4 regions of the Rhizobacter sp. LjRoot28 genome follow, and region 3 is predicted to be linked to each of the others. Evidence: predicted binding sites of a transcription regulator. Region 3 holds the regulator's gene; each other region holds the start of a gene.
The links. The regulator LexA, encoded in region 3, represses DNA repair genes until DNA is damaged. The targets are predictions, from matches to a motif close to ACTGTATNNNNATACAGT.

Region 1 (3,662 bases), 900 kb from region 3:
TGCTCGACCATCTTGGCCGCCTCATCGGTGTAGCTTGCGCGAATGTGAAAGATGTTCGGATTCGGCGGTTCGCGCAGGTCGATCGCACCGGTGAAGGGAGCCAGCAAGGCGATCCGCGCGTCGCTCAGCACCTTGTTCTTCACGAGGTTCATGACATTGCCGGTGCCGATGAACCCGAACAGCGCAACCGGCTTCTCGTTCTGCAGCAACTCGCGCGTCACGCGAAGCGTCTCGTCCGGCTTGTAGCCATCGTCCTTCACCACCACGCGGATGCGGTGCCCGTTCACTCCCCCCTTGGCGTTCACTTGCGCGAAGTAGGCCTGGGCCCCGGCCACGTATTCGGCCCCGGTGGCGGCAATCACGCCGCTCAGCGGCACCGCCTGGCCGAGAACGATCTCGCTTGCGGCCCGGGCAGGCGCGCCCGAGGCCAGCATCGCCAGTGCCGCAGCCAGCGCACCGATTGAATTCAGGGTTCGACGTCGAAGAAGGCTTGCGGGCATCGCGTCAGATCAGGGTGAAGGGGCCGTGATCCTAGGGGGAACGGACACGCCCCCGCACTCAGGGGGGACCCGGGGCGTCGCGCGGGCACCAAGGTGTCGCCGAGGTGATGGCAGTCCTGCGCTCGTCGTGGAAGCGAGCGACGCCCTGCCCCCGTCCGCCGCCTCAAAAGAGTTCGCGCTGGCTGGAAGCAAGACGGCCGGCGGGGCGGATGAACCGCGAGACATCCAGCGCGGACCGGTCACGCCGGTCGAGGCCGAGGCGGGCGGACGCCTTCTGGAGACGCTGGCGCATCAGATCGGCCCAGACGCCCTGCCCGCTCATGCGCGAGCCGAAGCGGGCATCGTAGTCCTTGCCACCGCGCATCTCCCGCACGCGCGCCATCACCCGAGCGGCACGGTCGGGGAAGTGGGTGTCCAGCCATTGCTGGAACAGCGGGTTCACTTCCCAGGGCAGGCGCAGCACCACCGAGAAGGCACTCGTCGCTCCGGCAGCGGCGGCAGCCTCCAGCACCCGCTCCAGCTCGGGCTCGTTGATGAACGGGATCAGCGGCGAGACACTCACGCCGACCGGAATGCCGGCCCGGGCCAGGGCCTCGATGGTTTTCAGGCGACGCTGTGGCGAGGCCGCGCGCGGCTCCAGGATGCGTGACAGGGCCGGGTCGAGCGAGGTGACGGACACGTACGCGACCGCCATGCCGGCTTGCGCCATGGGAGCGATGAGGTCGATGTCGCGCTCGACGCCGGACGACTTGGTGATCACCGAGAACGGGTGCTGGCTGGCGCTGAGCACCTCGATGATGGCCCGCGTCAGGCCCAGCCGACGCTCGACCGGCTGGTAGGCATCGGTGGCCGAGCCGATGTTGATGACCTTGGGTTCGTAACGCGGGCGGGCCAGGGCCTCGCGCAACCGCTCGGCGGCATTGACCTTGGCCACGATGCGGGTCTCGAAGTCGAGGCCGGGCGACAGGTTCAGGTAGCTGTGGGTCGGCCGTGCGAAGCAGTAGATGCAGCCGTGCTCACAGCCTCGGTAGGGGTTGATGGAGAGGTCGAACGAGATGTCGGGCGAGTCGTTCGCGGTGATGATCGACTTGACGTGTTCCTCGATGACCTCGGTCGCCGGCGGAAGCCGCTCTTCAGCGGCCTCCTGGTCGAGGCTGCCCCAGCCGTCGTCGAAGGTCTCGTGCTGCAGGCGAGTGAAACGGTGCGGAAGGTCCCAAGCCGTGCCGCGTCCCTTGAGGGGCGGCGCGATGCGCACTTCGGCAACGGGGATCGGGTCGCCACAGCCGGCATCGTCCGGCGCACCGGTGGCGCCCGAGGGCTTCGGCATGAAAGGGGCTCGCATACTGTAATTATATACAGTACACCCAACCAACGGGAGCGTGGGGCCCTGCCCTGCACGCGACCACTTCGGGTTGCTGGAGCAACATGCGCGAAGGTGGAGGCCGAGACGCTCTTCACGGCCACGGGCGCCAGGTTCAGCCGTGTCGATCGGCTTCACCAAGCAGGCCGCACAGCCGCGACAGGTCCGTTCAGCCGCACCGACGCGCCGGCCAGCTTCATGTCGATGGGGGTCGGCGCTCTGCGCGCTCAGTACTCGTCGCCACCCGAGGCGTAGCCCGGGGCAAGGTTGTCGAACTTGGTCAGCGGCTTCAGGAAGGCGAGCTTGCAGGTGCCCACCGGGCCGTTACGCTGCTTGGCGATGATGATCTCGGCGACCCCGGGCTCCTTGCTCGTCTCGCGGTTGTAGTAGTCGTCGCGGTAGATGAACATGATCACGTCGGCGTCCTGCTCGATGGCGCCGGACTCGCGCAAGTCGCTCATCATGGGGCGCTTGTCGGTGCGGGTCTCGACGCTTCGGTTCAGCTGCGACAGCGCGATGACCGGGCACTTCAGTTCCTTCGCCAGCGACTTCAGGCCCCGCGAGATTTCGCCGATCACGGTGGCCCGGTTTTCCTCGTTGCCGCCGCTGCCGCTCATCAGCTGCAGGTAGTCGATGACGATCAGGCCGAGCTGACCGCATTGACGCGCCTGCCGACGTGCCCGGGCGCGCAGCTCGCTCGGGCTGAGGGCCGAACCTTCGTCGATGAACATGCTGACCTTGCCGAGCTTCTCGACCGCCTCGGACAGGCGGCCCCATTCGTCGTCGCGCAGCGCGCCGGTGCGCAGGTGGCCCTGGTCGATGCGGCCGAGCGAGCCGACCATCCGCAGCGCCAGCTGGGCGGCGCCCATTTCCATCGAGAACACCACGACCGGCAGGCCTTCGTTCACTGCGACGTACTCGCCGATGTTGAGCGCAAAGGCGGTCTTGCCCATGGACGGGCGCGCCGCGAGGATGATCAAGTCGCCCGGCTGGAGGCCCGAGGTCATGCGGTCGAGATCGTAGAAGCCGGTTCGCACGCCGGTCACGTCTTCCGCACCGTTCTCGTGAAGTTCATTCACCCGGTCGATCAGCTGCACCACCAACTGGTCCATGCTGAGGAAGCCCTCACGCGAGCGCGAGCCTTCTTCGCCGATCTTGAAGATCTTGCTTTCGGCCTCGTCCAGGATCTCCGAGACGTTGCGCCCCTGCGGGTTGAGTGCGGCGGTGGCGATCTCGTCGCTGGTGGCAACCAGCTTGCGCAGCACCGATCGTTCACGGACGATCTCGGCATAGCGTCGCAGGTTCGCCGCGCTCGGCACGCTCTGCGCCAGCGCATTGAGGTACACCAGGCCGCCGCATTCCTCGGCCTTGCCCTGCATCTGCAGGTGCTCGAACACGGTGATCACGTCCGCCGGCTTGCCGGCGTTCATCAGGCCGCCGAGCGCCCCGTAGATGAGCCGGTGTTCGGCGCGGTAGAAGTCGGTGTCCTTCAGCAGGTCGCCGGCACGGTCCCAGGCGCTGTTGTCGAGCAGCAGGCCCGCCAACACCGCCTGCTCCGCCTCGACGGAATGAGGTGGCACCCGCAGGCGGGCGACTTCATCATCATGGCCCGAAGCGCCGGGCGGTACGAAGGTGGTGGTGGTGAAGACTGCAGACATCGTCAAATCATACGGGCGGCCTGAGCGGCCGCCTGTGGGTAAGGCTGTGGACGAGCGGGGGGCATCCGGTGGAAATCCGCGAAGGCGGCGCCCAAACGGAAAAAGGGCCGGCAGTGCCGGCCCTTCTCGTTCGAGCGCTGAGTG
Region 2 (3,662 bases), 360 kb from region 3:
CCGCACCACTGGCAACCGCCAGGCGCGCGTCCTCCTCGTCCATGATGCCCTTCAGGATGAGCTTGCCGCCCCAGCGCTGCTTGATCCATTCCACATCGGACCAGCTGAGGGCGGGGTCGAACTGTTCGGCCGTCCAGGCGCTCAGCGACGACAGGTCGCCCACGCCACTGGCATGACCCACGATGTTGCCGAAACCGCGACGCGGTGTCTGCAGCATGTTCCAGCACCAGCGCGGCTTGGTGGCGAGGTTGATCAGGTTGGCAAGCGTCGGCTTGGGCGGCGCCGACAGGCCGTTCTTGATGTCCTTGTGGCGCTGCCCGAGGATCTGCAGGTCGAGCGTCAGCATGAGGGCGCTGCACCTGGCCGCCTTGGCACGGTCGATGAGCCGTTCGACGAAGGCGCGGTCGCGCATCACGTAGACCTGCAGCCAGAACGGCCGGTGGGTGCGCGCGGCGATGTCCTCGATGGAGCAGATGCTCATGGTCGACAAGGTGAACGGGACACCGAAGCGCTCGGCCGCCCGGGCCGCGAGGATCTCGCCGTCGGCGTGCTGCATGCCGGTGAGGCCGGTGGGTGCGAGCGCCACCGGCATGGCCACGTCTTGGCCCACCATGGTGGTCCGCAGGCTGCGGTTCTCCATGTTGACCGCCACTCGCTGACGCAGCTTGATGGCCTGGAAGTCGGCCTCGTTGGCGCGGTAGGTGCTCTCGGTCCACGAACCCGAGTCGGCGTAGTCGTAGAACATCCGCGGCACCCGCTTGCGAGCGAGCACTCGCAGGTCTTCGATGTTCGTGATCACGGGCATGGTGGTCCTTCGGGAAGAGCTTGCCACTCTACGACAGCCGGAGCGGAGTCCGCAGCAGGGGCGACCCGTAGCGGGCCGGGTCCGGGTTCGTCGAAGAGGGGCAGCGATGCCGCGTAGGGCACCTCCGGCTCCCGTGCGGGGGGCGGGGTGCCCTCGGGCGGCAGGTCCGCCAGGCGAGCCAGGTTGCCGGCTCGCACGCCGAGCAGCCGCATGCGACGCGACAGGTCCACGCGCTTCAGGCATTCGCCCGCGGCGCGCCGGATGCTGCGGGCGTCGCAGGTGTGCGCGGGCAGCGTGATGTCGCGGGTGACGATGCGAAAGTCATCGAAGCGCAGCTTCAGGCCGATGGTCTTGGCGGCATAGCCCTTGCGTTGCAGGTCACCGGCGAGCTTGACGCACAGCGTGGTGAACAGCTCGGTCAGGCGTGGCCGGTCGCGCACGGCGTGCAGGTCGCGCTCGAACGTGGTTTCGCGGCTGATGGAGCGCGGCTCGCTGAAGAGGACCACCGGCCGGTCGTCGATGCCGTGCGAGGCGGTGTGCAGCCAATGGCCGTAGCTGCGACCGAAGTGCTCGATCAGGAAGGCCGGGTCCGCACGGGCGAGGTCACCGATGGTGTGGAGACCGAGGCCGGCGAGCTTTTCGCTCGCCTTGGGTCCGATGCCGTTGACCTTGCGCGCCGCCATCGGCCAGATGCGCTCGGGCACCTCGGCGGCGCTGAGCAGGGTGAGGCCGTTCGGCTTGTCGAGCTCGGAGGCGATCTTGGACAGCAGCTTGTTCGGCGTGATGCCCACCGAACAGGTGAGGCCGGTGGCGTCCAGGACCGCCTGCTTGAGGGCCCGGCCGGCCGCTTCGCCCCGGTCGTCTGCGACACCGGGGAGGTCGGTCAGGTCGATGTAGATCTCGTCGATGCCCCGGTCCTCGACCTGGGTCGCGATGGCGCGCACGGCTGCCTTGAACAAGCGCGAGTACTTGCGGTACTCGTCGAAGTCGACCGGCAGCAGGATGGCGTCGGGTGCCAGCTGTGCGGCCTTCATCATGCCCATCGCCGAATGCACCCCCAGCGCCCGGGCCTCGTAGGTGGACGTGGTGACGACGCCTCGGCCGGCGTAGTGGCGCAGCCTGGCGAAGCGCCGCGTGCCGTCGGGCTGCAGGACCGGCGCCTGGTCGCGCCCGCCGCCGATCACGACCGGCTGCCCGCGCAACTCGGGGTATCGCAGCAGCTCGACCGATGCATAGAAGGCATCCATGTCGAGGTGGGCGATGAAACGCGGTGGGGGCGAATTCACGGGAAGGCGGACGGGTGGGCGCAAGCCGTTGGCTGTTTGGCAGAGCGGCCGGTTGCGCGATGCGGCTGTATTTTCGTACAGTATCGGCGAGCCGGCCGGCGCTGGCAATCGTGTCAGCCGTTCAGGGGAGTGCGTCCGGCGCGCAGGCGCGGTAGCCTGCGGCCTTCAGAGGCGGTCTGGTCGGGGAGGTCAACTTGGTTGTTCGAGTGGTGAGGCTGGGCGGCCCGCGGTTGCCCGACGAAGGCTTGCGCATCGGCACGGTGCGACGGCCGCCGCGTGGTGTGCCCAAGACGAGCTTCGCGAGCGAAGACTGGTTCGACGTCTGGTACCCGAACCTTGCGCCGTCCGCGGACACGGTCAAGCTCGCGCTCGGCGCTGAATCGGATGCGGCCTGGGCCGCTTTCGTCCGCCGATACCGTGCCGAAATGAACCAGCCCGAGAACGACCGCACCCTGACCCTGCTGGCCGCCTTGTCGCACCGTGCGAACTTCTCCGTGGGTTGCTACTGCGAGGTGGAGACGCGCTGCCACCGCTCGGTGCTGCGCGAACTGCTGGGCGAACGCGGGGCCGCATTGCCACCCGCTGGGGAGCCCTCCTGACCCCCGCCTTCGAGTTCGCGGATTCCGAGGTCGCAGCGGTTCGGCTGGCGGGCGATCAGCTTCACGTGCGCTTTGCCGCGGCGCAGGTCAGCGGTCCGCGCGAAGGCGGTCTGGGCATGGCGTTCCGCCACCTTGCCGGGCTCGGACTCGTGGCCAGCGGAGGGCCGTGGCCCGGGCCTGACTGTGGGTGCGTCGGTCGGCTGGTGTCGGGCTGCCTGCGGTACGGCGGGCACGGGCTGCAAGCATTGCCGCTCGACTTCCAGTGCCACGGCCCCGCCTCCCTTGAACTGCGATTCGCCAATGGAACGGTCTTTCATGCAGACGTCCTCTCCTTGGCGTTGATCGTGCCACCCGACGCGCGCTTCACCGACTCCCTGGCCTGCTGAGCCGGCTTCTCGAGATCGCCCCTCATGACCTTCGAACTGCGCCCCTATGCTGACGATGACCTGGAGCCCGTGCTGGCCCTCTGGGAGGCCTGCGGCCTCACCCGCCCGTGGAACGATCCGCGCAAGGACATCGGGCGCAAGCTCACCGTGCAACCCGAACTGTTCATCGTGGGGACGCTGCAAGAGCGCGTCGTGGCCACCGCCATGGGCGGCTACGACGGCCACCGCGGTTGGGTGAACTACCTCGCGGTGGAGCCGGCATGCCAGCGGCAAGGGCTGGGCGAGGCCATCATGCGGCGCCTGGAAACGTTGCTCATCGAGCGAGGTTGCCCCAAGCTGAACCTGCAGGTGCGCGGCAGCAACCAGGCGGCGCTCGCCTTCTATGCGCGCCTGGGCTACCGGCAGGACGACGTCGTCAGCCTCGGCCATCGCCTCATCGCCGATTGAGGCCTGTCTTCGCCACCCGGAGGGCCAGGGCTTGGCATAGACTGGCCGCCTCATCGTTTTCGGAGTCGCCGTGAAACTGGTCGGGATGCTGGATTCGCCCTACGTTCGACGCGTGGCCGTGTCGCTCCAGTTGATGCGG
Region 3 (3,662 bases):
AACCCAACGTCTCATGCTCAGTCCTGGAGTGTCCCGTGCGGGAGCCGTCGGCTCCGTTCGCACCATGGGGTCCACATCGGCCGAAACCGCCGGCGACTTGAGCGGTTCGGCTCAACTCGGCGGCAGGCCGCTTGATCCAGGCCAAACGCGGGTCCGCGGGCATCCTTTTTTGGCCCATGTCCCCTCGTCGCGCATGGCGATTTCATTGCGAACAATTGAATTGCATTCGATTTGATAAAGTCCGCCCATGCGTTCGACATGCCGGACGCTGCCGAGCCTGTCGACTCGGCCCTGCTGCCCCTCTCAAAGGAACGACCATGAGCCTCGAAAAAGTCCTGTACACCGCCACCGCCACCTCCACCGGCGGCCGTGAAGGCACGTCACGTTCGTCCGACGGCGTGCTCGACGTGAAGCTGACCACGCCCAAGGAACTGGGCGGCAATGGCGCCGTGGGGACCAACCCTGAGCAGTTGTTCGCAGCGGGCTATTCGGCCTGCTTCATCGGCGCGATGAAGGTCGTCGCCGGCAAGATGAAGATCGCCCTCCCGGCCGAGACGTCGATCACCGCGGACGTGGGCATCGGCCCGATTCCGGCCGGCTTCAGCATCCAGGCTGCCTTGAAGGTGTCCATCCCCGGCGTCGAGCGCGCCGTCGCCGAGCAGATCGTGCAAGCCGCCCACCAGGTGTGCCCGTACTCGAACGCCACCCGCGGCAACATCGACGTCACGCTGACGGTCGTCTGATCGTCTCCGGCGGCTCCCTCATCGGGGCCGCCAGCAACGCCCTGCTCACCCGGTCGACCGCATCAGCTCCAGCATGAGCTCGATGCGCGCCTTGGCCGGCGTGAGATCGCCCACGTCAGGAAACGGGTCGCTCGATCGAGGCACCATCGCGCCGTCCCGGCAGCGGGTCGCCCGGCGTACCGCCACCCCCTTCGACTGCGCCCTGAGCAGGGCAGCCTCCAGCGCCTCGTGCAGCGTGCCATTGCCGGTGCCCACTGCCACGATGCCGCGCGTGCCGATCCCGCACAGCGCATCCACCAGGGCGCCGTCCACGCCGGCATGGCTCACCACCAGGTCGACACGCGGCCAGTCGGACGGGTTCGCCGGCAGCCAGTCGAGACCGAGGGCCACCTCCCGGGGCACCTCGCGCCGCCACGACACCTTCCCGTCCCGCAACTGCCCGAGCGGCCCGGCCGAGCCGCTCGAGAAGGCATCGAGGCGCGTCGGGTGAGCCTTGCGCACGTCACGCGGCCCGAACACCACGCCGCCCATGACGACGAGCACGCCGTGCGCACTCGCATCGGCCGCCAATGCCACCGCGTCCCGCAGGTTGCCGGGCCCGTCCGGCTCGGCCGCCGTGGCCGGGCGCATGGCGGCGGTGAACACCACCGGTTTGGCCGGGGCCAGCACGCGTTGCAGGAAGAAGGCCGTTTCCTCGAGCGTGTCGGTCCCGTGGGTCACCACCACGCCGCCGACCTGAGAGGACGCCAGGTGAACCGAGACCCGCTGCGCCAGCTGCAACCACACGGCGTGGCCCATGTCCTTGCTGTCGACCTGGGCGACCTGCTCGCACACGAGGCCGGCCGGCAGCCCCGGCACGGCCTCCAGCAGCGCGGCCACCGAGAGCTGCGCCGCCCGGTAATTACGCTCGTCGGCACCGGGCGGGCTCGTCCCCGCGATGGTGCCGCCGGTGCCGAGCACCACCACGGTCGAATTGACGTTTTGCATTTTTGATTCAGCTGGATAAAAATACAGCCACTGGATGAACGTTCAGCTGCCGAAGAACACCACAAGGATGGCCATGCAAGACGTCCCGAAACTCACCGACCGCCAGCAGCAGATTCTCGATCTGGTGCAGAGCGCCATCGAGCGCACCGGCGCCCCTCCGACCCGCGCCGAGATCGCCGCCGAGCTCGGCTTTCGGTCCGCCAACGCGGCCGAGGAGCATCTGCAGGCGCTGGCGCGCAAGGGCATGATCGAGCTCGTCGGGGGCACCTCGCGCGGCATCCGCTTGAAGTCTGACACACTGCGCGCCCTCAATGACACGCGGGGCCGCCAGTACACCCTGCCCCTGCCGAGCCTCGCGCAGCTGTCGCTCCCGCTGGTGGGTCGGGTCGCTGCCGGCAGCCCCATCCTGGCCGAGCAACACATCGACCAGACCTTCCTCATGGAAGCCAGCATGTTCTCGCGCCGGCCCGACTACCTCCTCAAGGTGCGCGGCATGAGCATGCGCGACGCCGGCATCCTCGACGGCGACTTGCTCGCGGTCCAGAAAACCAAGGAAGCGAAGAACGGCCAGATCGTCGTGGCCCGGCTGGGCGACGACGTCACCGTGAAGCGTTTCAAGCGCACCCGCGGCGGAATCGAACTCCTCCCGGAGAACCCGGAGTTCGAGCCCATCGTGGTCCCGCCCGACGCGACCGACTTCGAACTCGAAGGACTGGCGGTCGGCCTCATTCGCAACTCGGCGTTCATGTAGCGCCATGGCGGCGATCAAGGCCCCGAAGGCGCACTCGCCAGACCACTGCGAGCGCCTGGAACAGTTGCCCAACATCGGGCCTGCACTGGCCGACGCCTTGCGCCGCCTCGGCATCCAGCATCCCCGCGAGCTGCGGGGCAAGGATGCCTACGCCCTGTACCGCGAACTGTGCCAAGTCACCGGGCATCGCCAGGACCCTTGCGTCCTCGACACCTTCATGGCGGCCACCGATTTCATGGCCGGCGCGGCGCCCGCACCGTGGTGGGCGTACACCGCCCGGCGCAAGGCGGCGTTCGGCTCGCTCTGAGCGCGCGCAGCCACGGCATCCCGGGCGGCTGCACGCTGGGCGCTGCCCGCGACACTCCCCGCACCGGCCCGGCTGCTTGTCAGTCGGCTTCAAAGTCCGCGGCGCGTGAGTCCGGAACCGGCACACGCGCGGCGGGCACATGACGAACCCGTTTGTCCACAACCGATTCGCTTGCGGCCTGAGCGCAACTGACGTGCGCCGATCCCTCGGCATGCGCCGCAGCGCACCGGTTTGCCGAGAGGGCCACCTGCCGCTGATCCCTGCGACGGCCCCGGCGAGGTGCGGGGCACGCGGTCTCATCCCGGGCGTCTTGGCAGCGGTCTTGCTAGGGTTTCCGCCAATTCTTCGAAACATCCAGCAACCTCATCTTATGCGGCCATTTGTACCGACACTCATCGCATTTTTTCTGGTCGTATTGGCCGGCTCTGCCACACCGACGCTCGCAGCCGATGCGCCGACGCCCTACCCGGCCGACGCCAAGGCCTGGCCGGGCGAAGGGGCCATCCGGGTATTCGGCTGGATGACAGAAGACCGCAAGCGGTTCTGGAAAGAGCGGGAACGCAAGCAGGGCGCGCTGGTGCTTGCCGGCGACTCCCTGCTTGGAGGCTGGAAATCCGCCGAACAGGATCTGGCGCCCGCCGTCGTGGCCAACCGCGGCGTGGGCGGCGACACCAGTCGCGGCCTGGTGTTCCGATTCCAGGAGGATGTGCTCGACCTGAAGCCGAGCCGCATCGTGCTCCTGATCGGCGGCAACGACCTCAGCGCGCACCAGGACCCGCGGCAGACCGCCCGCAACATCGAGCGCGTGCTGGATGCAGCAGCCGCGCAGGATCCCAAGCTGCCCGTCGTTCTGTGCACCCTCACACCGCGCGCC
Region 4 (3,662 bases), 2.1 Mb from region 3:
AAAGACAGGACCATCGGGATGGCTTCGAAGGTGAGGCCTGCCATCTGGCGAAAGCAAGCGGAACCACGGGGAAAAGCCGGAGGAATATAGCATCTTGCACTGCACCAAAAGGACGCACGGACTACGTAGAACCCACGTCGCAACGAGGTCTATCGTCGTTCTCAGGTGTCGTCGTCCCCTTGGACGACCTGCCGGATGACCGAGGGAGAGAACCCGCGCCCGGCAAGAAACCGCATCTGACGGGCCCGGCCGGCAGCATCAGGGGCCGGCTCGCCGAATTTGCGACGCCACACCTCGCGGGCCCGATCAAGCTCCGACGCCTTCAGCGCGTCCCCCTCTTGCCGCGACAGGCTCAAGCCATGCTGGGCCAACTCCTGGCGGATGCGCAGGTTGCCATAGCGGGAAGCGCGCGCGTGCACCCGGCTTTCGATGAAGCGGGTCGTGTCGAGGTAGTGCCGGGATTCGAGCCAGTCCAGGGCCGCCTCGACCGCCGCTTCGGGAGGCACCCGCGCCACCGGGCCGTTGTCGGGCGGCGGCGACCCGACGCCTCGAGCCACCGGGGCGGGCTCGGCAGCCGCTTCTGAGTCTGTGTCGTGCCCTGCCGGGGAGGGCGACTCGGGGCTGGCGGCAATGTCCGCAAGCTTCGCCCGGGCTTCATCTTCCCGCGCGTGCCGCAACAGCTTGCGGCGCAGCTCAGTGCGACTGTGCTCGCGCTGGGCCAGCAGCTGCACGCCGCGCGCCTTGAGGGAGGGGCGAGCCTTCATGAACCGCGGTCCGATGCGGCGCCCGCCACGCCGTAGGCTCGGCGCGTGCGCGACCGGCTTCCGGCCGCTGCGGCATTGGCGTTGGCAGCGGCCGCAGCACGGCGCCGGACCTTACTCCTCGGCATCCTTTGCCGGCGCCTTGGCCTTCTTGGCGGGCTTGGCCGCATCGGCCCCGGCGGCCGCAGCTTCGGCCACGGGCAGAAGCGGAATGCCCAGGGCGTCGCGGACCTTGTTCTCGATCTCGACCGCCAATTCCGGGTTCTCTTTCAGGAACTCGCGGGCGTTGTCCTTGCCCTGGCCGATCTTCTCGCCGTTGTAGGCATACCAGGAGCCGGACTTCTCGAGCACCTTGGCTTCGACGCCCATGTCGATCACTTCGCCTTCGCGGCTGATGCCCTGGCCGTAGAGGATGTCGAACTCGGCGGTCTTGAAGGGCGGTGACACCTTGTTCTTGACCACCTTCACCTTGGTCTCGTTGCCGATGACCTCCTCACCCTTCTTGATGGAGCCGATGCGGCGGATGTCCAGGCGCACCGAGGCGTAGAACTTGAGCGCATTGCCGCCGGTGGTGGTTTCGGGCGAGCCGAACATCACGCCGATCTTCATCCGGATCTGGTTGATGAAGATGACCATGGTGTTGGTCTTCTTGATGGTGCCGGTGAGCTTGCGCAGGGCCTGGCTCATCAGGCGGGCTTGCAGGCCGGGCAGGGCATCACCCATTTCGCCTTCGATTTCGGCCTTGGGGGTGAGGGCCGCCACCGAGTCGACCACGACCAGGTCGACGGAGGCCGAGCGCACCAGCGCGTCGACGATCTCGAGCGCCTGCTCGCCGGTGTCGGGCTGGCTGATGAGGAGCTCTTGCAGGTTCACGCCGAGCTTCTGGGCGTACTGCACGTCGAGGGCGTGCTCGGCATCGATGAAGGCGCAGGTGCCGCCCAGCTTCTGCATTTCGGCGATGACCTGCAGGGTGAGCGTGGTCTTGCCGCTGGACTCGGGGCCGTAGATCTCGACCACCCGGCCGCGGGGCAGGCCGCCGACACCCAGCGCGGCATCGAGGCCGAGCGAGCCGGTGGACACGACCTCGATGTCGTCAATGACCTCACCCTCGCCGAGGCGCATGATGGTGCCCTTGCCGAACTGCTTCTCGATCTGGGCGAGCGCAGCCTGCAGGGCCTTGGCCTTTTCGGTGTTGAGGGTGGCGGGCTTGACGGGGGCATCCATGAGCAGTCTCCAGAAGATTGACACGGATTATCTACAAGACTGGTTATTTGTACAGTCTTTTCAACAGGGGGTAAAGGGGATCACCCCAGGGGTAGCCCCGAAGGCAGGTGGGCGTCGACGTGCGAAACTGCCCCGACGACCTCGGGACAGGATGCCGCTGCCCGCATCCGGCCCGTCCCGCCGGGAGGGCTGGCCTGCCGCACATGCCACCGAAGACGGCGACACCGAGTGCAGCGACACCGACTACAGCGACACCGATCGATTGGGGACCCCACGCCATGCGCATTCTGATTGCCGAGGACGACCAGGTGCTGGCCGATGGCCTGCTGCGCTCCTTGCGCAACGGCGGCTATGCGGTCGACCACGTCGCCAGCGGCAGCGAGGCGGATGCCGCCCTCGCCTCCCACGAGTTCGACCTCGTCATCCTCGACCTCGGCCTGCCGCGCCTGCACGGCCTCGAAGTGCTGCGCAAGCTGCGCGCCCGCGGCGCCAGCGTGCCGGTACTGATCCTGACGGCCGGCGACAGCGTCGAGCAACGGGTGAAGGGACTGGACCTGGGTGCCGACGACTACATGGCCAAGCCGTTCTCGCTGCAGGAACTGGAAGCCCGTGTGCGCGCCCTCACCCGCCGAGGCCTCGGTACCGCGTCCAACGTGCTCAAGCACGGCCCCCTCAGTTTCGACACCACCGGCCGCGTCGCCTACTTCAACGACCAGATGATCGACCTCTCGGCGCGCGAGCTCAGCCTGCTCGAGGTGCTGCTGCAGCGCGCCGGCCGGCTGGTCAGCAAGGACCAGCTCGTCGAGCGCCTGTGCGAGTGGGGCGAGGAAGTGAGCAACAACGCGATCGAGGTCTACATCCACCGGCTGCGCAAGAAGATCGAGCACGGCCCGGTGCGCATCGCCACCGTGCGGGGGCTGGGCTACTGCCTGGAAAAGATTGCGGCTTGACCTCTTTCGCCTGCGGCGGCTGAAGCCGCGCAGTGCGGTCGCCCCCGTGGCCGGGCAGCCCGGATTCCCGAGAGAGCAGCGGTCGCTGTTCGGCGAGATCCTCGACTGGATGCTGGCGCCACTGTTGCTGCTGTGGCCGATGAGCGTGGTGCTGACCTGGCTCGTGGCGCAAGGCATCGCCAACAAGCCCTTCGACCGCGAACTGGGCGACAAGGCGCGGCTGCTGTCCCAGCACCTCACCGTGCAGACCTGGGCCGACGGCGAGCCGCACCTGGTGTTCTCGCTGCCGGCCGACGCGACCGAGCTGCTGCATGCGGACGAGTCCGATACGCTCTTCTACCAGGTGGTCGGGCCGCATGGGGAGTTCCTCGGCGGCGACCGCATGCTGCCGGCCCCTCCGGAGTCGCAGGAGTCGCCGGCGCCGGGGGTGCTGTACTTCCGCGACGAGGAGATGAACGGCGAGCCGGTGCGGGTCGCGTTCGTGCGGGTGCGGGTGCCGCAGCCCGGCACCGGCACGGCCACCGCCCCGCTCGTGCAGGTGGCCGAAACCCTGGGCAAGCGTTCGCGCCTGGCCACCGAAATCATCAAGGGCGTGATGCTGCCGCAGTTCGTCATCCTGCCGGTGGCCGTGCTGCTGGTGTGGCTGGCGCTCGCGCGCGGCATCGCGCCGCTCAACGAACTGCAGCAGCGGATCCGCCGGCGGGAAAGCCACGACCTCAGCCCGATC

Region 1: ACSQ2F_RS07810 (PA0069 family radical SAM protein) is a predicted target of LexA. The motif match lies at 1,843-1,860, and genes of this name have one in related genera.
Region 2: dinB (DNA polymerase IV) is a predicted target of LexA. The motif match lies at 2,156-2,173, and genes of this name have one in related genera.
Region 4: recA (recombinase RecA) is a predicted target of LexA. The motif match lies at 2,024-2,041, and genes of this name have one in related genera.

The regions. Positions count from the first base shown of each region.
Region 1 covers NZ_CAXUQC020000001.1:1,648,908-1,652,569, reverse strand. The annotation lists gene ACSQ2F_RS07815 (ABC transporter substrate-binding protein) at 1-500, opposite strand, end outside; gene ACSQ2F_RS07810 (PA0069 family radical SAM protein) at 664-1,827, opposite strand; gene dnaB (replicative DNA helicase) at 2,088-3,518, opposite strand.
Region 2 covers NZ_CAXUQC020000001.1:2,908,406-2,912,067, reverse strand. The annotation lists gene ACSQ2F_RS13320 (alpha-hydroxy acid oxidase) at 1-805, opposite strand, end outside; gene dinB (DNA polymerase IV) at 796-2,091, opposite strand; gene ACSQ2F_RS13310 (DUF488 domain-containing protein) at 2,286-2,690, shown strand; gene ACSQ2F_RS13305 (hypothetical protein) at 2,807-3,076, shown strand; gene ACSQ2F_RS13300 (GNAT family acetyltransferase) at 3,101-3,523, shown strand; gene ACSQ2F_RS13295 (glutathione S-transferase family protein) at 3,594-3,662, shown strand, end outside.
Region 3 covers NZ_CAXUQC020000001.1:2,546,096-2,549,757, forward strand. The annotation lists gene ACSQ2F_RS11600 (methyl-accepting chemotaxis protein) at 1-15, opposite strand, end outside; gene ACSQ2F_RS11605 (organic hydroperoxide resistance protein) at 318-743, shown strand; gene ACSQ2F_RS11610 (asparaginase) at 789-1,730, opposite strand; gene lexA (transcriptional repressor LexA) at 1,804-2,481, shown strand; gene ACSQ2F_RS11620 (helix-hairpin-helix domain-containing protein) at 2,486-2,788, shown strand; gene ACSQ2F_RS11625 (GDSL-type esterase/lipase family protein) at 3,099-3,662, shown strand, end outside.
Region 4 covers NZ_CAXUQC020000001.1:4,634,401-4,638,062, reverse strand. The annotation lists gene ACSQ2F_RS21255 (regulatory protein RecX) at 162-731, opposite strand; gene recA (recombinase RecA) at 876-1,985, opposite strand; gene ACSQ2F_RS21245 (response regulator) at 2,264-2,935, shown strand; gene ACSQ2F_RS21240 (sensor histidine kinase) at 3,045-3,662, shown strand, end outside.